Regions from separate parts of the Pectobacterium artocarpous genome, predicted to be linked through region 2. Evidence: predicted binding sites of a transcription regulator. Region 2 holds the regulator's gene; each other region holds the start of a gene.
The links. Region 2 encodes Fur, which represses iron uptake genes when iron is present. Its sites were predicted from a motif close to ATAATAATGAGAACNACTATCAA; they were not measured.
Positions count from the first base shown of each region.

Region 1: a site for Fur is predicted at 1,474-1,496, ahead of ACKQAD_RS12520 (isochorismate synthase). Genes of this name have one in related genera too.
Region 3: a site for Fur is predicted at 4,097-4,119, ahead of ACKQAD_RS01925 (TonB-dependent siderophore receptor). Genes of this name have one in related genera too.

Region 1 is NZ_JBJXVK010000017.1:74,625-81,684, forward strand. Features, by position in the region: gene ACKQAD_RS12510 (TonB-dependent receptor domain-containing protein) at 1-60, opposite strand, end outside; gene ACKQAD_RS12515 (MFS transporter) at 159-1,400, opposite strand; gene ACKQAD_RS12520 (isochorismate synthase) at 1,732-2,928, shown strand; gene ACKQAD_RS12525 ((2,3-dihydroxybenzoyl)adenylate synthase) at 2,925-4,550, shown strand; gene ACKQAD_RS12530 (isochorismatase) at 4,561-5,436, shown strand; gene ACKQAD_RS12535 (non-ribosomal peptide synthetase) at 5,433-7,060, shown strand, end outside.
Region 2 is NZ_JBJXVK010000006.1:146,259-153,318, reverse strand. Features, by position in the region: gene nagE (N-acetylglucosamine-specific PTS transporter subunit IIBC) at 1-111, shown strand, start outside; gene glnS (glutamine--tRNA ligase) at 286-1,944, shown strand; gene fur (ferric iron uptake transcriptional regulator) at 2,007-2,456, opposite strand; gene fldA (flavodoxin FldA) at 2,785-3,312, opposite strand; gene ACKQAD_RS05770 (methyl-accepting chemotaxis protein) at 4,174-5,844, shown strand; gene ybfE (LexA regulated protein) at 5,960-6,241, opposite strand; gene ybfF (esterase) at 6,533-7,060, opposite strand, start outside.
Region 3 is NZ_JBJXVK010000002.1:191,475-198,534, forward strand. Features, by position in the region: gene ACKQAD_RS01910 (hypothetical protein) at 1-1,450, shown strand, start outside; gene ACKQAD_RS01915 (MmgE/PrpD family protein) at 1,549-2,877, opposite strand; gene ACKQAD_RS01920 (helix-turn-helix transcriptional regulator) at 2,986-3,969, opposite strand; gene ACKQAD_RS01925 (TonB-dependent siderophore receptor) at 4,395-6,695, shown strand; gene ACKQAD_RS01930 (ArsR/SmtB family transcription factor) at 6,833-7,060, opposite strand, start outside.

The DNA.
Region 1 (7,060 bases), on a different contig from region 2:
ATACACCTTGCTGTGTGGGAAATGATGATGTGAAAAACGGTTTTCCGATTTTAGCTGCATGTCAAAGACCCCATCAAAGAGTGGAAAAACATCCCCATAAATAAATTGCGTGCTGTGTTGCGTGTATTGCCGGTCCACTCATTCGTGAATCGATCGGCTTATTGCCGTATAGCCTGTGCCGGTTGGCGTGCAGCCAACTGCGGAATCAGGCGCATGGTCAGCAGCATGGCGGCCAGCGCAAATACGGTGCTGGCGACGGCGAGCTGCGAGAATCCGTCAATTTTCCCCTCTGCGGAGGTACTCAGATAAGCCGCAGAAGCGACGCTGGCAAGCCCTGACGCTACGTTGGCTGCGGTGCCCTGATAGGACATAAACGCGGCGCGCTGATGCGGTAACGGAATGCCTGCGGTAATCGCCAGCGTGCTGCTGGAACGAGCTGCGCTGAGCGCCATGAACAGAGTGAACACCAGATACAGGGAAAGCGAAAAAGACAAAACGAAACCAAAGAGGATCACAATGGCCAGTAGCAGCGTCGTTATCACGATTGTCCGGCTGGCATATCCTCGATCCAGCAGATTGCCGCACAGTTGCATGGTCACCATGCTGGCCAGCCCACCGCAGAGATAAAGCAGGGAAATATCGTCCCGTGGGAACGCTAAATTGAACTGAAAGTAGTTGGAAAAATGGGGAATCAACAGGAAATGACCGAACATTTGTAGCGAAACCACCGTTAGTCCCAACAGGAAAAGCGGGGATGCCAGCAGATCGTGTAATACGGAAGTGGGCCTTTTACTGGGAGAAGCGTTTTGTTGATACCGGTGCGTCGGCGGCATGGAAGGAAAGAGCCACAGCACTAACAGCGCCAGCAACAGGCCGCCGAGGCCGAAAATATAAAACGGTGCTTGCCAGTTAATACGGTGAGCCAGCTCCAGCGACAGCGGCATGATGATGATGGCCGCGAGTGAAAAACTCATACCGACATAAGCCAACTGCTTCCCGCGCTCATTGGCTGGCACGATATCGACTACCGCCGCCATCAACACGCCAGAGGCTGGCCCGGCCACGCAGCCCGCCAGAATAAACAGCACTAAAAGATGGGCTTGGCTGGAGGCAAACATGCAGGCTGCTGTCAGGCCAAAGCGCAGCGTCAGCAGAACGATCAGGGCATGTTTACGGTTAAATCTGTCCAGATAAGGGGCCGCGAGGAAGCCGACGATGGCAGAGGCAAACGTTGCGCCGCCGCTAATGTAGCCGATGTTCTTGGCATCCATCGATAGCGCGCTGATAAAATCGGGGCCTAACGGCATCACCATCATCAGGCTACCGAGGGAAAGCATGTTGATGAGCAACGCCAGATGCACAACGGATCGGGTGTGCTGGCGGTACATGCTTTCATCCATGATGGGCTCACATTTAGACACAGTTAGTAAAATATTCGCGCAGTCTAGCGCAGCTTAATTGCCATGACAATAAATGATAAGTATTTTCATTATCATTTGTGATGTGCGTTTTATAATCAACACATTCCTATTGCTAATCATTAACTGTTATGAATGATGATCAAAAAAATTGATTAATATCAATATAACCCTAATAAATTGGTGTGAATAACCACTTCTGTGGAAAGATTGACCGAACACATTACTTCAGTGTAATTTAACTGCGCTTGATATAAATGATAATGATTTTAATAATCATTGATATTTAATTTACGAGCGCAGGAGCTGCCTTGTGGATACACTGATTACAGAAGCTGAAACATTTAGCGGGGTAAGTTATTCGGAACAAACCGCTTTTTTATATGCATCGGAACACCGTAGCCTTTCTACTTCCGGCTTATTTGAACGTATTTCGTCCCCTGTTTGTGCTCCAGATTCGCACGATGACAGACTGAGCGCTGCAATCGCGCAGGCGTTCCAGCGGGCGTGTCAGGCAGGGCAGTCGCTGCCTATTGTGGTGGGAGCGATCCCTTTTGATACCACGCAACCCTCTAGTCTCTATATCCCTGATAGTTATACCGTTACGACGAAATCTGAACTCGTCAGCCGTGTCTGTCAGCAGACGGCAGCAGCACCCAGCGCGTTAACACTGAACAGTGTCCCGGACGAACGTCAGTTCAAGTCCATCGTGGCGGAGGCCGTTGAGCGTTTCCGTCGCGGTGATCTGAGCAAAGCGGTCCTGTCACGCATTTTGGACATTGAGCTGGCGGGCCCTGTTAAGGCGCAAACGATCCTTAACAACCTGATGGTGCAGAACGCGGGCGGCTATCACTTCTCGCTGCCGCTGCCGGATGGTTCCATATTGCTGGGTGCCAGCCCGGAACTGCTGCTGCGTAAGCAGGGAAACGTCATTGTCTCCAACCCACTGGCAGGCTCGGCACGACGGATGAACGATGAACATCTGGATTACCTGAATAGCCAGCGCTTGCTGAATTCCAGCAAAGATAAGCACGAGCATAAGCTGGTGGTGGACGACATTCGTCAACGCCTGATGCCGCTGTGCTCGTCATTAGCGGTTCCATCGGCACCTACGCTGATGCATACCGCCTCCATGTGGCACTTGTCTACCGCCATTAGTGGCGAACTGGTGAATCCAGAGATGACGGCGCTTCAGATCGCCTGCCAACTGCATCCCACCCCCGCGTTGTGCGGCTTCCCCACGCAGGAAGCCCGCCAACTGATCGCTGAACTGGAACCGCACGATCGCGGCGTATTCAGCGGCATTGTCGGCTGGTGTGATGCCAACGGCGATGGCGAATGGGCGATAGCGATTCGCTGTGGCACCATCAAAAACAATAAAGTCCGCCTGTTTGCCGGGGCGGGCATTGTTGAGGCGTCAGTCCCCGAGGATGAATGGGCTGAAACCGCCGCCAAATTAAACACGATGTTGAATGCGTTTGGGCTTAACTCAGGTGTGGATGGACTATGAGCATTGAATTTACGCCCTGGCCGGAGGAACTGGCACAGCGTTATCGCGACAAGGGGTACTGGGTTGGCCTGCCGCTCACGGATGCCTGGGAACGTCACCTGTCGACGCAACCTGACGCCGTTGCGGTCGTGTGTGGCGAGCGTCAGTGGAGCTATCGGGAGCTGGATCGACAGTCTTCCGCGCTGGCATCGCGCCTGACGGAAAGCGGCCTACGCTGCGGCGACACGGCGCTAGTGCAGTTACCGAACGTGGCAGAGTTCTATCTGACCTTTTTTGCCTTGCTAAAAATAGGCGTCGCGCCGGTTAACGCCTTGTTCAGCCATAACAAGCTGGAGCTGCTGTCGTATGCTACGCAGATCGAACCACGTTTGCTGATCGCCTCGGCTGAACACCCGCTGTTTGGCAACGGTGAGTTTCTGGATCGGCTACAAACGCAGGTTCCTCGTCTGCAAACGGTGGTGATGCTCGGCGACAGTTCGCTGGGGCACAGTCTGACAGACTGGCTACAACCGCACACGTCAATCCGCCAGTATCAGCCTTCCGCGTCAGGGCAGGTTGCCTTCTTCCAGCTTTCTGGCGGCAGTACCGGTACGCCGAAGCTGATTCCCCGCACTCATGATGATTATTACTACAGCGTACGCCGCAGCGTGGAAATTTGTGAGCTGACGCCACACACCCGCTATCTATGCGCGTTGCCTGCTCCACATAACTTCCCGTTAAGCTCGCCTGGTTCGCTTGGCGTGTTCTACGCCGGCGGACGTGTTGTGCTGGCACCGGATCCGGGGGCGATGACCTGTTTCCCGCTGATCGAACGCCATCAGATCGATATTACCTCGCTGGTGCCGCCCGCTGCCGCGCTGTGGATTCAGGCCGCCGAACAGTTTGGTGGCGCGCTGCGTAGCCTGAAGATCTTGCAGGTGGGCGGCGCGAAGCTGAGTGAAACGGTTGCTCGTCGTATTCCGGCGGTGCTGGGCTGTCAGCTACAGCAGGTGCTTGGGATGGCGGAAGGGTTGGTGAACTACACCCGACTGGACGACAGCGATGAGCACACTTTCACCACGCAGGGCTATCCGATGAGCCCGGACGATGAAGTGAAGGTGTTGGACATCGACGGCAATCCGGTGCCGAGAGGCGAAGCGGGTCTGTTGGCGACACGCGGCCCGTATACCTTCCGTGGCTATTACCGCAGCCCGGAGCACAACGCGCGCGCTTTCGATAGCGAAGGTTTTTACCATTCTGGCGATGTGGTGCAGATGACCGAGGACGGCTATTTACGCGTAGTCGGGCGGGAAAAAGATCAGATTAACCGCGGCGGTGAAAAGATTGCCGCCGAGGAGATCGAAAACCTGCTGCTCAAGCATGACGGCATTCTCCATGCCGCGCTGGTGTCCATGCCCGATCCCATTATGGGCGAAAAGAGCTGTGCTTTTCTGGTGGTCAGCGATCCCTCGCTGAAAGCCATTACGTTAAGAAAATATCTCCGTAATCAGGGTATTGCTGAATTCAAACTGCCGGACCGTTTCGAAATGATCGACACCTTGCCCGTCACACCGGTCGGCAAGATTGATAAGCAATCACTCCGTCAGCGCATCCAGACCCAACTTAGCACTCGAAACAAATAAGGATTTTGTGATGGCAATCCCTTCTATTGCGTCTTATCCCCTGCCATGTGCGCAGGATTTCCCGGACAACAACGTTTCCTGGGCGTTTGAGCCTGAACGTGCGGTGCTGCTGATTCACGACATGCAGGACTACTTCGTGAATTTTTATGGTGCGGACAGCCCGCTGGTGCAGCAACTGATTGAGAACATTGCGGCGTTACGAACCTACTGTAAAGCGCAAGGGATTCCGGTGGTGTATACCGCGCAACCGAACGCACAAAGCTCGGCCGACCGGGCGCTGCTGAACGACATGTGGGGCGCAGGGCTGAATAATCACCCTGAAAAGCAGCGTGTCGTGAGTGCGCTGGCTCCGGATGAGCACGACACGGTGCTGGTGAAGTGGCGCTACAGCGCCTTTCACCGTTCGCCGCTGGAGCCGATGATGAAGGAGATGGGTAAAGATCAACTGATTATCTGCGGCGTTTACGGACATATCGGCTGCATGATTACCGCGACGGATGCCTTCATGCGCGACATCAAGCCATTTATGGTCGGGGATGCGGTAGCGGATTTCTCACTTCAGGAACACCAGATGGCGCTGAAATATGTGGCGACGCGCGCCGGACGGGTGGTTAGCACGGCAGAACTCACAGGAGCAAAAATGGCACAGGCACTGACGAAACAAGGATTGAGAGCGCACCTGCTGACCTTGATCGATGAAGACGAAGATCAGTTCGATGAAGATGAAAACCTGATCGACTATGGTTTGGATTCGGTGCGCATGATGGCGCTGCTGACCGAATGGCGCAATCAGGGCGTCACGCTGAGCTTTGTCGATCTGGCACGTAACCCCAGTCTGAATGCCTGGTGGGCGTTGATCGAAAAGCAGCAGGGAGCCGCATTATGAAGCCGTTGAGCGTTGCGCAGCGTGGGTTATGGTTAGGCCACGCCCTGAACGATGATAAGGCGACGTTCAACACGGCGGAGTGCATCGCGTTCGATGGCAAGGTTGATATTGAAGCCATGCTAAGCGCGATCCGTCAGGCAGTCATGGAGTGCGAGTGCCTGTACTGCCAGTTTGTCGAAGTCGAGGGGAAAGAGGCCGACCAGCCGGAGATCGGCTTTGTGGCTTCAGCGTTACCGGTGCCGGTCGGCGTGCTGTCGATTACAGAACTGCTACCCGCGCCGATGACGGATGAAGAGCAAACCATACGCCAGTGGGCGCGCGAGGAAATCGCCCAGCCGTTGGATTTGCTGAACGGACTACCCTGTCGCTTTGCGCTGCTGTGCGGTGAAAAACGTGATTTTCTCTACAGCTGCGTTCACCACATTGCGCTGGATGGTTTTGGCACCACCATGCTGTTTCAGCGAATCGCCCAGATTTATACCGCACTGACGGCGGGGCAACCCGTGGCGGTGGCGGAGTTCGGCCCGTTTAGCGCGGTGCTGGAAGAAGAACAGCAGCGTGATGCCAGCGGGCAGACGGCGCAGGCGCGTGATTTCTGGCTGGAAACGCTGAACACAATGCCGGAGCCGGCCAGTTTCAGCGAGAAAAAAGCCCCGATCGCGGCACGTTTTTTGCGCCAGAGCAGCGTGTTGCCAGCAGATATCTGGCAGCCGCTGACGGCGCTGTGTGAAGGCAATAAAATCAGCTGGCCGGATCTGTTTCTGGCGATGCTGGCGACGCACCTCAAGCTGGTGTCCGGCAGCGACAGGCTGACGTTCGGCATGATGGTGATGAACCGTATCGGCTCCGCTTCGCTGACGGTGCCGAGCATGCAGATGAATATCGTGCCGCTGTGCATTCAGGTGGATGAACAATCTGACTTTGTCACACTGGCGCAGCAGGTGGCTCGCACCAAACGTACGCTGCGTCGTCATCAGCATTATCGCTATGAGCATTTACGACGCGATCTGAATCGCGTCGGCGGCGAACAGCGCCTCTTCGGTCCGCTGATCAATATCATGCCGTTCGATCATCCGCTCAATTACGGATCGCTGTCGTCCAGCACGCTGAATCTTAGCGCCGGGCCAGTAGAAGATCTGACGATCGAGATTCATTTCAAACCGGATGGCACACCCGTGCTAGATTTTGATGCTAACCCAGCCTGTTACAGTGCGGAAGCGCTTGCCAGCCTGCAAGAAACCCTGTTCACGCTGCTTCAACGCTGGTTAGCACAGCCGCAGCAGACTAGCGGCGAGCTGCTGGGTCGCTGGCTGCGTGAAGAACGCGAACTGGCGCTGATTACCAGCCGCGAGCCTGAACCGTTCGTTGAGCCGGTTCTGACGGCGATCGCCAAGCAGGCGCGTAAAAACCCGAATCATCTGGCGCTGACGCAGCGCGATCGGCAGTACAGCTATCAGCAGTTGCTGGATCTGAGCGGCCAGGCTGCCGCGGCGCTGCATGAACGCGGCATTCAGCCCGGCGAACGAATCGGCATCATGCTGAACCGTAGCCCTGAAACCATCATTTGCCTGCTGGCCGTGATGCAGTGCGGTGCGGTGTATGTGCCGCTCGATCCTGAACAGCC
Region 2 (7,060 bases):
CTTGGTGCGGCGGGCGTGATTCGTCTGAATAAGCAAAGCGTCCAGATTGTCGTTGGCACACAGGCTGAATCGATAGCGACCGCGCTGAAAGCGGAACATAACAAGGCGTAATATGACGGCGTTATATGTTTAACGTGCTGTTGTGTCGATGAAATAGATAGGGCGAGATAGCAATCTCGCCTTTTTTTTCGTTATGAATAATTAAATGAAACTAACGGTTGTTTCCCAGCGTAGCTTGTTGGATCATTGTCGGTTATACGTCGTTTTAGCATTGAGGAATGAAGAATGAGTGAGGCTGAAGCCCGCCCAACCAACTTTATCCGTCAGATTATCGATGAAGATCTGGCGTCCGGTAAGCATGACCATATTCAGACGCGTTTCCCGCCAGAGCCGAACGGCTATCTGCATATTGGGCATGCCAAGTCTATTTGCCTGAATTTTGGTATCGCGCGTGACTATCAGGGGCAATGTAACCTGCGCTTTGACGACACCAACCCGGTAAAAGAAGATATCGAATACGTTGAGTCGATCAAACGTGACGTCGAGTGGCTGGGTTTTTCATGGAGCGGCGATGTTCGCTATTCTTCTGATTATTTCGATCAACTGCACGCGTATGCGGTTGAGTTGATCGGTAAAGGGCTGGCTTACGTTGATGAACTGACGCCCGAGCAGATCCGTGAATACCGTGGTACGTTGACGGCGCCGGGCAAAAACAGCCCTTACCGCGACCGTACCGTGCAGGAAAATCTGACGCTGTTTGAAAAAATGCGCAACGGGGGATTTGCGGAAGGTACGGCCTGCCTGCGTGCAAAAATCGATATGGCATCGTCCTTTATCGTAATGCGCGATCCGGTGCTGTACCGTATTAAATTTGCCGATCATCACCAGACGGGTAACAAGTGGTGCATCTACCCGATGTATGACTTTACCCACTGCATTTCCGATGCGCTGGAAGGGATCACGCATTCGCTGTGTACGCTGGAATTCCAGGACAACCGTCGTCTGTATGACTGGGTGTTGGATAATATCACCATTCCTTGCCATCCGCGTCAGTATGAGTTCTCTCGCCTGAATCTTGAATACGCGATTATGTCCAAGCGTAAGTTGAATCAACTGGTTACGGAAAATGTCGTTGAAGGATGGGACGATCCACGTATGCCGACTATCTCTGGTCTGCGTCGTCGCGGTTATAGTGCGTCTTCTATCCGTGAATTCTGCGTGCGCATCGGCGTCACGAAACAGGATAACAACGTGGAAATGGCCGCGCTGGAATCCTGCATCCGCGACGATCTGAATGAGAACGCCCCGCGCGCGATGGCGGTGTTGGATCCGGTCAAAGTGGTGATCGAGAATCTTCCAGCCGGGCATGAAGAGTTTGTCACGATGCCAAACCATCCGAACAAGCCAGAAATGGGCTCACGTCAGGTTGCATTCAGCCGCGAAGTTTACATCGATCGCGCTGATTTCCGCGAAGAGGCCAACAAACAGTACAAGCGTCTGGTGTTGGGTAAAGAAGTGCGTCTGCGTAATGCCTATGTGATCAAAGCCGAGCGTATTGATAAAGATGAGCAGGGCACCATCACCACGATCTACTGTAGCTATGATGCGGAAACGCTGAGCAAAGATCCGGCTGATGGCCGTAAAGTGAAAGGTGTGATCCATTGGGTTTCTGCGGCACACGCGGTGCCAGCGGAGTTCCGTCTGTACGATCGCCTGTTTAGTGTGGCAAACCCTGGCGCAGCGGAGGACTTCCTGTCGACGATTAATCCAGACTCACTGAAGATTACGCAAGGTTTTGTAGAAGCGAGCCTGGTGCAGGCGGAAGCAGAGAAAGCGTATCAGTTTGAGCGCGAAGGTTACTTCTGTGCCGACCGCGTTTACTCCAGTGCAGAACATATGGTGTTTAACCGTACGGTTGGACTGCGTGATACCTGGGTAGGCTAACGCCACCAGTAAGAAGACAAAAATAAAACCGCCTCGGCGGTTTTATTTTTTATGCGGTCGATTTATCGTGTTGATTCGTGCAGGGTTTCATCCTCGCGGCAATCCCCTTCACTGCAATGCCCATAGAGATACAAACTGTGGTTGGTCAGTTTAATGCCGTGTCTTTCTGCGATCTCGCGTTGGCGTGCTTCGATAGATTCATCGCGGAATTCAATGACTTTGCCACAGTCGAGGCAAATTAAGTGATCGTGATGATGCTGCTGTGTCAGTTCGAAAACGGATTTACCCCCTTCGAAGTTATGACGAGTGACGATGCCCGCATCATCAAATTGGTTGAGTACGCGATAGACGGTAGCAAGACCAATCTCTTCGCCCATATCAATCAATCTCTTATATAAATCTTCCGCACTGACGTGGTGACAGACAGGATCCTGTAACACTTCCAGAATTTTCAGTCTTGGAAGAGTGACTTTCAGGCCGGCCTTCTTTAATGCGATATTGTTGTCAGTCATGCGGGTTTAGTCCTGTTGCTTACTTATCAATGGAGGCTGCCTAGCCTATGACATCGGTCGGCGCAAAAATGTAATAGCGTCCCAATTATAGAACCGCACATACAAAATGAAAACAAGGGAATGTTAACAATATTGTCCCCATTCACACTACTGGTATATAACGCAATCCGTTGTTGATGAATGAGGAAATGGTGAAGCACATATAAAACCGATGGGATTATTGTACAGGTTTACTGATAGAAGTTAAAAAAATGTATCAATTATTATGAAAGATTTTACCTATCAATGTTATTTTGGCTCTGATAGTGATTATCAGAGCCAACGTGGTTTACCCAACCAGCTCTTTCAGATTCAGTTCATCGCTGATCTGTTTCACCCACGTTGTTACGCGTTCGCTGGTCAGTTCAGGCTGACGGTCTTCATCGATAGCCAGGCCGATGAAGTGATTGTCGTCGGCGAGCCCTTTAGAGGCTTCAAAATAATAGCCTTCTGTTGGCCAATGGCCGACAATCGTCGCGCCGCGAGGCTCAATAATGTCACGAATGGTGCCCATGGCATCACAGAAGTATTCTGCATAGTCTTCCTGATCGCCACAGCCAAATAGGGCAACCAGTTTCCCAGTGAAATCAATTTCTTCCAGTGAAGGAAAAAAGTCATCCCAATCACACTGAGCTTCACCGTAATACCAGGTTGGAATACCTAGCAGCAGGATATCGAAACCTTCAAGGTCCTCTTTGCTGCTTTTGGCGATGTCATGAACATCCGCAACGTTGGTGCCTAACTGCTGTTGGATCGTTTTGGCGATGTTTTCAGTGTTACCAGTATCACTGCCAAAGAATATTCCGATGAGTGCCATGAATTGAATAACCTCTTGATTCCTAATGGTATGGTGTAATGTTTCACCCACTTATCCATTAATAATAACAGACACTCACATCAGGAGAAACTCGTATCGGTAAGGAGGCGTAAATCAAGAACATATGAAATGCGGAGGGCAGTAAAAGAAACGAAGCGTATCCCTGCTGAGGCCAAATTCCACATAATTGATATGGATTATGTCATCGTCTAGGAGCAAATGCACATATCCTTAAGTGTATTTTTATGTTAACAATAATGTTTCATTTTTTATGAATGCGCTTTTTATTTTAAGGGCTAATTTCGGTTGTAATTGAAAGCAGGCTTTTGTTTGTAATAAATAAAAGTCACTTCACGGTACGTTACTATTCATGAGAATTAAAAGCATACAAAAGATAATGTTTTTATCAAATTGAACACTTGTGACATTTATTGGGAATATTCCTAATAAATGAAGGCAAGAATTATACCCATTTACAGGCGAGGTGATAAAAATACGGAGGTATTTTTTATCCTTTTGATGTTAAAGAATGAAATGGAAACTTAGTATAAGCGGGCTTGCCGACATACATGAGACACGGACGACAGCGCTTTTGATGGTAACTCACTGATTGAAAATCCCTATATCTATAAAAATAAGTGAGTTCATTCTCAATATGAAAAATTATTTTAATAAATATGGCGAGAGCGCTAAATATTCTCTGCGTTTAGCCGATGAGTTAGCGTGGTTTTTGAGTTTTCAACTCGGTGAAATATGAACGCTAGAGAGAAGTGACCTGTTTCATGGTGTGAATTTTATGATTCATATCGGTTGATTAGCGATAAAAATCTTTTTAACCATTTTCCTGATTTGGAGTGAGCTATGAGACTTATAAAAAATATTGCCATCAGAACCGCTATGTTATGGGTGCTGGGCACTTTTTGTATTCTTTGGGGCGGCGTATCAATATATACCATATTCTCTTTTAAAGAGATGACGGCGAGCTCGAAAACCAGCACCTTGCTGGTTCAGAACATGAATTTTATCAACCAGGGCAACGATCAGTACTTCCGTATGGTAACCCGTCTGGCGCGCGCTGTTGACGCTCGCCGCAGTGGTGATAATGCCACCGCAGATAAAGAGCAGGCTTCTGCACTTGTCGCGCTGGATAAACTGAAGTCCGATTTGGTGGCATTTAATGCTATCGATCATGCGGGTCTGGATGCTTCTCTGGTGCAGGCCGTCAGCCGTGACTGGAATAACCTGGTTGTTCAGGGCGTTGAGCCGCTTTATCAAAAAGCCGTTGCCAATGCGCTGGATGATTACCAAAATCAGGCCAAGAACGTTGTGCCGCCGCTGAGTCGCCAGTTTGGTGCGTCTTTAACCGCATTCAGTAAAGCCAGTGCAGAGAAATTCGATGCAGCGGGTGTGCGTTTTGAGCTAATTACCACGATTGGGCAGAACATTTTGCTAAGCGGATTGGTTATCGGTCTTATCATGCTGTTCCTGACCGATCGTTATCTGGTGGTGTGTCTGACCCGTCCGTTAAATGACCTGCGCGATCACTTTAGCGTGATTGCTTCTGGTCATCTAGGCAAGCCAATTCTGGATTTCGGCAACAATTGTGTAGGGCGCCTGTTCCCGCTGCTACGTGAAATGCAGGGGAGTCTGGCCAACACGGTTAGCACGATCAGAAACAGCACGGATTCCATCTATCAGGGTGCTTCTGAGATTGCGGCGGGCAACAACGATCTGTCTTCACGAACCGAAGAGCAGGCTTCCGCACTGGAAGAAACTGCGGCTAGCATGGAGCAATTGACGGCGACGGTGAAACAGAACGCTGAAAACGCCAACCACGCTAGCCAACTGGCATTACAAGCGTCGACAACGGCGAAGAAAGGTGGAGAAATCGTTGAGAACGTGGTGAAAACCATGGCAGAAATCTCCGGCAGCTCGAGAAAAATCGCAGAAATCACTACCGTGATTAACGGCATCGCTTTCCAGACCAACATTCTGGCGTTGAACGCGGCAGTGGAAGCGGCACGTGCGGGTGAGCAAGGGCGCGGGTTTGCCGTGGTCGCGGGTGAAGTACGCAGTCTGGCGCAGCGCAGTGCGCAGGCGGCGAAAGAGATTGAAGGGCTGATTTCCGAGTCTGTTCGCTGTGTGGATACGGGTTCCAATCTGGTTAACGATGCCGGTGACACCATGCAGGATATCGTCCGTGCAGTCACCAACGTGACGGACATTATGGGCGAAATTGCGTCAGCATCGGAAGAACAGAGTAAAGGGATTGCGCAGGTTGGTCAGGCCGTGGCAGAAATGGACAGCGTAACGCAGCAAAACGCCGCGTTGGTTGAACAGGCATCGTCGGCCGCCTTGTCGCTGGAAGAGCAGGCGGCGTTGTTGAATCAGACGGTGTCGTTGTTCCAGTTGTCCGATATGCAGTCAGCGTTGAAAGTCGCGGCAAAGCCTGTGCAGAAAACGCAGCAGGTGATTGCACCCCGAGCAGGCAAAGCCTTGCCACCGAGTAATGATAACTGGGAAAAATTCTAAGCGTTGTTTTAATCCGAACGCGAGAGTTGGCTCTCAAATAGAAATTTGTGCGGCGTCAGAAATGGCACCGCACAAAATGTGAATATTGCAAGAAATGAGTGCGGAATTACACCAATCAGGGCTGCTGTTCCGCTAACTGCGACAGCAGCATCTCTTCAATCAATTCGCTGCGGCTGATGTTCCGCTCTTCAGCAAGGCTGTTCAGGATATCGACGGCATCGCTGTTAATCTTTAATTCAACACGGCGCAAACCACGCACTTTATCGCGACGTAATTGATTACGCTTGTTAATTCTTAGTTGTTCGTCACGCGAGAGCGGGTTGGTCTTGGGGCGGCCTGGACGACGCTCATCTGCGAACAGATCCAGTGTGGTGCGATCCGTTTGTTCTTTTGCCATAAGTAATGATACTGCAAGGTATTCGGACCAAAATACACGGTGCTGTCCGTCTTGTTCTACAGATAAAAGCGATACCGATTCTCACCCTGCAACAGAGGTTGCCAAAATGCGGTTTTTTATCTGTGAAACATGTCGGGAAGTTATGCGTGCATTTTGATGAAGTGGTTACAATGCTTGTGGCTGAATCAGCCGTCCCTCTACTGCGAGCGCCATCATACCTTAGCCGCATTGGCGTCGACAACGGTTAACTGTCGCCGTTATCATGAATCCGCCAGTGGCAATGTCGTCTGGTTAATTCGTGTCCAGAAAACGGTGTATAGCGCGTAAAACCGCATCGGGTTTTTCTGAGTGAACCCAGTGGCCCGCTCCGCTGATGACATGCGCGCGCGCCGCTGGGAACTGACGCAGCAGCGAGTCTCGGTAGCGATCGTCCAGGTAAGGAGAATCGCCGCCTCGGATGAACAGGATAGGGCCTTGCCAGACGGGAACATCCTGCCAGCCAACGATGTTTTCGTACTCATCCCACAACACTGGTACGTTAAAACGCCACTCACCCTGTTGGAAGGATTTCAGCAAAAATTGAATGACACCTTCTTCTATTATGTGCTGACGCATTAAGACGGCGGCTTCTGCGCGCGAGGTCAGCCCGGCTTCCGTGACGGCGCGTAGCGCAGAGAAAATGGTGTCGTGGCGGCGTGCCTGATAATCCACTGGTGCGATATCAATCGCGACCAGTTTGTCCAGTCGTTCGGGAATGAGCGCGCTGAGCGCCATGGCAACTTTTCCGCCCATTGAATGGCCAATAACGATAGCGCGTTC
Region 3 (7,060 bases), on a different contig from region 2:
AATGAAAGACAACCGTATACAGATCAACGGTATGTGGCACACGCTAAAAATCACCGGGAAAAACACGGTGCAATTCGTCTCGGATAAAAGCGCTGCCTGTGCGTTTTATTATTGTGAAATCACCATGGTCTTGAAAAAGACGGAAGAACAGTCACCCGATTTACTTAAGATCAAGCAACGTTTTGACGAACATAAAAAAGCCTATCAGGCGTGGCTTCTTGAAGAGAAAGCAGCATTCAACCACGCGCCAATGAACGATTTTCCTGGTATTCCCTTTCATCCTGAAGATGACTTTACGATTAAGCTGCCGTTTAACCTATACGACAAGCTGAGCCTACGGGAACACGGGACTTATGTGCGCAGGATGGGGCGTCTGCTTATCGATCGGGAAAATAAAGACACGCAGATCTATACCTATCGCGATCGGCAGAATAACACCGACGTTGACCTGTTTACCGTGAGTGCGGCGAAAGCGGATTTTACTCTGGCATCGTGGCTGGAAGGGCAAAAAGGGGTGTTGTTCCAATCGGAAAACGGTGCGGCATACGATAATCAACAGGGCAAACTGGAAGCCGTTTATTTTCAATATGATGAGGCGAAGCACCGCTATTTTATTGGATTAGCGAATGCTGAAGACTCCGTTGCGTTAGCCAAAGCGTTTGCCGTATTACGGACGATGGATGAACGCTACCGCGGTGAACAGAAGCTGTCGATGTACGATCTGGCATTATCTCAGCAGGCGTTGGAAGCGAAGTATGGTGTTAAGATCGCCGACGAGTTTGCTATTGCCGATATGCACAAAGCGATATGGAAAAAACTTGAACAGCGCATGGAAAAGCCGGAACGCTTTATTAAACGGAGCATGTCAAAAACGCGTATTGAGATAAAGTTTCCGTCGGAAAGCTTTAAGTATGACGTTTATTTTAAAGTCTCTCCTCAATCTATTCCCGAGCTCATGGCTGAAACCAAAGAGATCGTTCCTGAAGGAAAAGAAGTCGATAACATTTTTATTTATGGTGACAGCGCATTTGTCGGCTATGAATACGATGTGAATGTGGGAAGTGGGCTTACATTACAATTTTTAGTACCAAAAGATGCAGGAACGCCGCTGGAACGCCTGATGTTCCTGCATGTATTACGTCAGCTCGATGTGACGGGTTTCCCGGCTATTCCTGAGCAAGAGAGAAAGAACCTGTTTACGTATGAGGAAGCGACGTCTTTTAAAAACAACCTTGATGATCGCTACTTCAAAGTAAACGAAGGTCTGATCGATAGCACAGGCAAGTTGATTATCAAGAACCCTGATGAGGGCTATTTCGATTTTAAATATCGTGCTCCCCATATACTGGCGACTCACTATAAACCACTGGGAGAAGGGAGCTACTCCAGTGAGCCGGGTGTGACGGTCTTTGATGAAAAAGGGAAATGGCTTTCCCATCAGGCAGATTGAGTTGCTGTAGCGGTGTGTTGATAACGGCGCTGCCGATAAGAGAGTGATCGACAGCGCCAGATACCTAAAACCGTTATTGCGATTTTAGTCGTGGAAAATTAAAACAGTAGCCCGAGTAAATAGCGCAAATCGCCTTCCTGCCGTAACGCGCAACGGTCGGCGATCTGGTCGCTGTCGAGGTGCGTTAACGAACCGAGGGTTTGGCGCAGCTTGGCATGGAGGTCAGTCGGGCGCGCCGAGGTTTCCTGACGCGTGGTGCGCTGAATTAGCGTGCCGCCGTTACGCAAGTGCAGTGTAACTTCATGAAAACGTGCTTCCGGGTCAAGCTCGTCGGGTGGCGCGGTTTCATCGGCACGGCGTATGACGCGATTCGCCAGTGCCGAGATTGTGGTTTCAACCGGTGCTTCCGAAAAATGCGCCAGCTTCAGTTCCCCTTCAATTAGCGCTGCTGCAATCACATACTCCAGACTGAATCGTGCTTCTACGCCGTTTGTCGCGTTACGGATAAAGGGCGCGACATCGCCGCCTGGCGGGAAGGCCACCGTGATGTGCTCGATAGCATCGGCCAGATCGGCATCCGCACCATTCTGCTGATGCCACTGCTCCCGCAACGCAAACGCAGCTTCGGCGGCGCTGTGGGTGCCACCACAGGTCGGGTAGCGTTTGAACTCCAGACCGGGAGAAAGCATACGCCACGGCGCTCCCCAGTTTTCAATCAACAGCTCCGGCTGCTGTTGTTGATCGCCATGTGCGGCAAGAAAGGCGTCAATCACCTGCTGTTGATTACCCTCAAAGCCCGCTAACCCCAGCTTGACAGCGGTCAGTCCCGCTCTGGCGGCAAGCCCGGCGTGTAGCGGTTTAACCGCTGAACCAAACTGTGCCCGCAGCCCGGCGGCCTGTGTAGCGGCCAGGCCAAGAATCGTTTGTGTCTGCGCCACCGATGCGCCAGCCAGACGTGCCGTGGCGGCAGCGGCGGCGATGGCGCCTAGCGTTGCTGTATTGTGGTAGCCGAGGCTGTAATGGCGCGGGCCACATGCCAGCCCGATTCTGCCTGCGGTTTCCACGCCAATCACGTATGCCGCCAAAAACGCCTCTTCCGTCACGGATGAATCCTCTGCGGCAAGGGCAAACAGCGCGGGCAGAATGACGGTACTCGGGTGTCCACGAAACGCCGGATGATAATCGTCAAAGTCCAGTACGTGACCGGAATAACCCAGGATCAGACTGCGCGTCAGGCTGTCCGTGCCGCTGAACACCTGTTTTAACGGCGCAAGCCCGCTATCGGCAATGGCTCCCTGTGCGATCGGAAGCGCGGTGGAGATGAAGTCAGTCACTCCGTCACGAGCGGCGTCTATCGCTTCTCGATTGGGTTCGCTGTGGATGATATGGTGGGCAAGCGTTGTGGTGATATCAGTCTGATTGGTCATGGGTCGTCTGTGTACTGGCAGAAAAATAGTAATTTACTGCGCCTTGTTGAATAGCGATTAATAACCGAAAAGAATAATAAATTCCATTTGGTTATTAGTGCTTCGGAGTCAGAAGCGGTCTTTTAGCTGCCCTGGGGTGATGCCAAATGCACGCCGTAGAGCGGTGGCAAAGTTAGCGGGGCTGTTGTAACCGGCGATGCTGGCTGCTTGCGCAATGCCGATACCGTCTTTCTGCAAGGCTAACATGGCGCGTTGCAAGCGACAGTTACGCAGGTATTCGAATACGCTCATATTAAACGTCTGACGAAAATGGCGCTGTAGCGTACTTTCGCTCATGTTGACACTTTTGGCGATCTCACTCATCGAAAGATGGTCGGCGCTGCCGCTTTCCAGCATATCTCTGATCTGTTGAATGCGATGGTAGCTGCGCAGGGTGACACCGCTGCTTTTCTCCTGCGCCACGCTGGTGGTCAATGAAGTAAATGCCTCGATAATCAGGCTCATGCACTGCATTTCCAGATACAGGCGCTGGAGCGGCGTTTGACAAGGTTCAGCATCCAGCGTTTGTAAGGCAATAGCCAGCGCCTGTCGGGACGGTGTCCACAGGTGTGTCGCCAGATGGGTTTGTGTGAAATCGTGGATGGCCTGCCAGTCGCCAACGGTGTCCATCATGTTGCCGTACAGCCATTCTCTGTCGAACGTCAGCGTAATTGTTCGCTCATATTCATCACGTTTGCCGATGCGGGTAAACATCGTCGGCTCCGTCAGCGCAATCAGCGAGGCCGGCTGGCTCTCTCCCAGATGTAGCTCCTGGTGGCCAAATGAGATATGCGCATTGCCGCTCACCACGATGGCGAGTTTAATTGCGTCATCCAGCAGATTTTGGGTTTTCATATTGTGGCGATTAATCACATCTGCGGTATGCAGGATCAGATGCGGATTGAGCTGTACGACAGTGAATGACCCAAAGAGCACTGGCGTGTTATCGATCAGCCGGGGGCCGATAAAACGGTAATTATTTGCGACCAGACTGGATTGCTGAACGATGTGATCTTTATAGATCGGTTTTGATGACTGAGTGAAGCTGCGCACGTGATTACCTACCTGATTGAACCCTTCGGCCTGCGCCTTCCATTTTGATGCTTTGGCAAAACATTTTGCTGCTAGAGCAAACCCCGTCCTGAATGACAAATGTAACAATGACCGCGCCAAAATGGTAATGCAAATACTTCTCAATAGCATTTTTCGTTGAGGGCGTCACATTGCACGATAAATGCATTTTCCATTTCCGGCAATGCGGAGAAAAGGGCTGATTGATTACACAGAGTAGTTCATAACAACACGACGTGATGCCCGTAGGCATGACATTCCTCTCCCGATAATCGCCACGTCTGCGCGTTTTATCTCCGCCGTTATTCAGCGCTGTTGCTGATTGCCATTAGGTGTCGCTGTACCGTCTGCGATGTTGATCCTTTTTCAGACTACTTATTCATTTCTTACAGGGCAGGATAATTTTGATGAAACTACCACAATCGCGCCGTTATCTGGCGACGCTCATTGGCGTTAGCTGCGGGATGACATCGTTTCTGAGCGCTGCGCAAACCTCGACCACGCCTTCGACAGAACCTGCTCCTCAGGTGCAGAATCAGGCCGAAACGAAAACATCGGGCGATACGATGGTAGTGACGGCCGCAGAGCAAACCCGTCAGGCTCCGGGCGTATCGGTAATTACGGCTGAGGATATCAGCAAACGTCCGCCTGCTAACGATCTGTCAGAACTGATTCGCACCATGCCGGGCGTCAATTTGTCCGGTAACTCAACCAGCGGCCAGCGCGGTAACAATCGCCAGATCGATATCCGCGGTATGGGACCGGAAAACACACTAATTCTGGTAGATGGTAAGCCAGTATCGAGCCGTACCGCCGTGCGCTACGGCTGGCGTGGTGAACGTGATACCCGCGGTGACACCAACTGGGTGCCTGCCGATATGGTGGAGCGTATTGAAGTGCTGCGCGGCCCGGCGGCGGCGCGCTATGGTAACGGTGCTGCGGGCGGTGTGGTCAACATCATCACCAAACAGCCGACGCAGGAATGGCACGGTACCTGGAACACTTACCTGAACGCGCCGGAGCATAGCTCGGAAGGTGCCACCAAGCGTACCGATTTCAGCCTGATGGGCGGCCTGACCGACAGCCTGAGCTTTCGTCTGTATGGTAACCTGAATAAAACTCAGGCTGATGCACGCGATATTAATGAAGGACATCAGTCTGCACGCGCCGGTAATCAGTCAGCTTCACTGCCTTCTGGGCGCGAAGGGGTGCGTAATAAAGATATCAACGGTCTGTTGCGTTGGGATATGACCCAGCAACAGTCGCTGGAGTTTGAAGCGGGTTACAGTCGTCAGGGCAATATCTATGCGGGTGATTCGCAAAACACCAACACTAACCCGCTGGTTGTCAGTAATTATGGCAAGGAAACCAACCGCATGTACCGCCAGAACTTTGCGGTTACGCATCGCGGTTACTGGGACAGCGGCGTCAGTTCTACGTCGTATCTGCAATATGAACGTACGCACAATACCCGTATCCTTGAGGGACTGTCCGGGGGCTTAGAAGGCATTTTTGATACCAACAATCCGAACCAATATGGCACCATCAAACTGGATAATTTTACCGCGCACAACGAGGTCAATCTTCCGCTGAATCTCTGGGTCGATCAGGTACTCACGTTCGGGGTTGAGTGGAACGAACAGAAGATGACGGATCCGGTTTCTAATACACAGACGACAACCGAAGGGGGGAGCGTGGGATCGCTGAGCAGCAGTGGCCGCAGTGAGAAATCCGCCGCGCGTCTGGCTTCCGCCTTTGTGGAAGATAACGTCGAACTGACGGATAGCACCATGTTGACGCCAGCGCTGCGTATCGATCATCACAGCACTGCTGGTACCAACTGGAGCCCGTCGCTCAACCTGTCGCAGGAACTGGGCGATGACTATACGCTGAAGCTGGGTATCGCCCGCGCTTATAAAGCGCCGAACCTGTACCAGACTAACGAAAATTACCTTCTCTACAGCCGTGGACAAGGCTGTGCGGGTGGGACGTCCTGTTACCTGATCGGTAATGAAAACCTGAAGGCAGAAACCAGCCTGAATAAAGAGATCGGTCTGGAGTTTCATCGTGATGGCCTGATTGCTGGCGTCACCTACTTCCATAACGATTACCGTAACAAGATTGAAGCCGGCAACACGGTTATCGGCAAAGCAGTAGGTGGAACCAATGCCCAATATGCTAACGCGAATATCTTCCAGTGGGGCAATGTGCCGAAAGCCGTCATTCAGGGATTGGAAGGTAGCCTGACGGTTCCTGTCACTGAGACCATCAATTGGCGTAACAATCTGACCTGGATGCTGGAATCGAAAAATAAAACCACGGGCGATTATCTGTCGATTACACCGGAATTTACCCTGAATTCATCGGTGGACTGGCAGGCGACGGAGAACCTCTCTTTCCTGGCCGATATGACCTGGTATGGTCGTCAAAAGCCGAAGATGTATAACTACAAAGGTGAACGTGTAACCGGTAGTGCGACCAATGAGTTAAGCCCTTATGCGCTGTTCGGGTTAAGCAGTACCTATATGTTTAACAAGAACCTGAGCGTGACGGGGGGCGTAGAAAACCTGTTTGATAAACGGCTGTTCCGTGCCGGTAATGCACAGGACGTGGTGAATAATGGTGTTGTCACTATTGCAGGCGCAGGTGCCGCAACCTATAACGAACCGGGCCGGACGTTCTTTGTGAGTGTGAAGACGTCGTTCTAAATCATAACGCCTCACTTAATCGTTAACGCCACGGGAAATCCAGTGGCGTTTTTTATGGCGTGCCATCCCTGCCGCCACCCTGCGGGCCGTTGCTGCGCAACGTTAAAAATTTCTCCCGGAAGTTTTTATTGCAGGTATCAGGGACAGAAAAGGGTTTTTAAGGTGGCGACGAGGGGTTCTACATCCCGATTTTCGATGCGGTAGTACAGCGTTTGAGATTCGCGTCGATAGCTAATCAATCCTTCTTCACGCATTTTCGCCAGATGTTGTGAGAGAGCGGACTGGCTGAGCGGGATGTGTTCACGCAGTGCACCAACCGACATTTCACCCTGTTCGATAAGCAGGCAAAGCACCAGCAGCCTGTT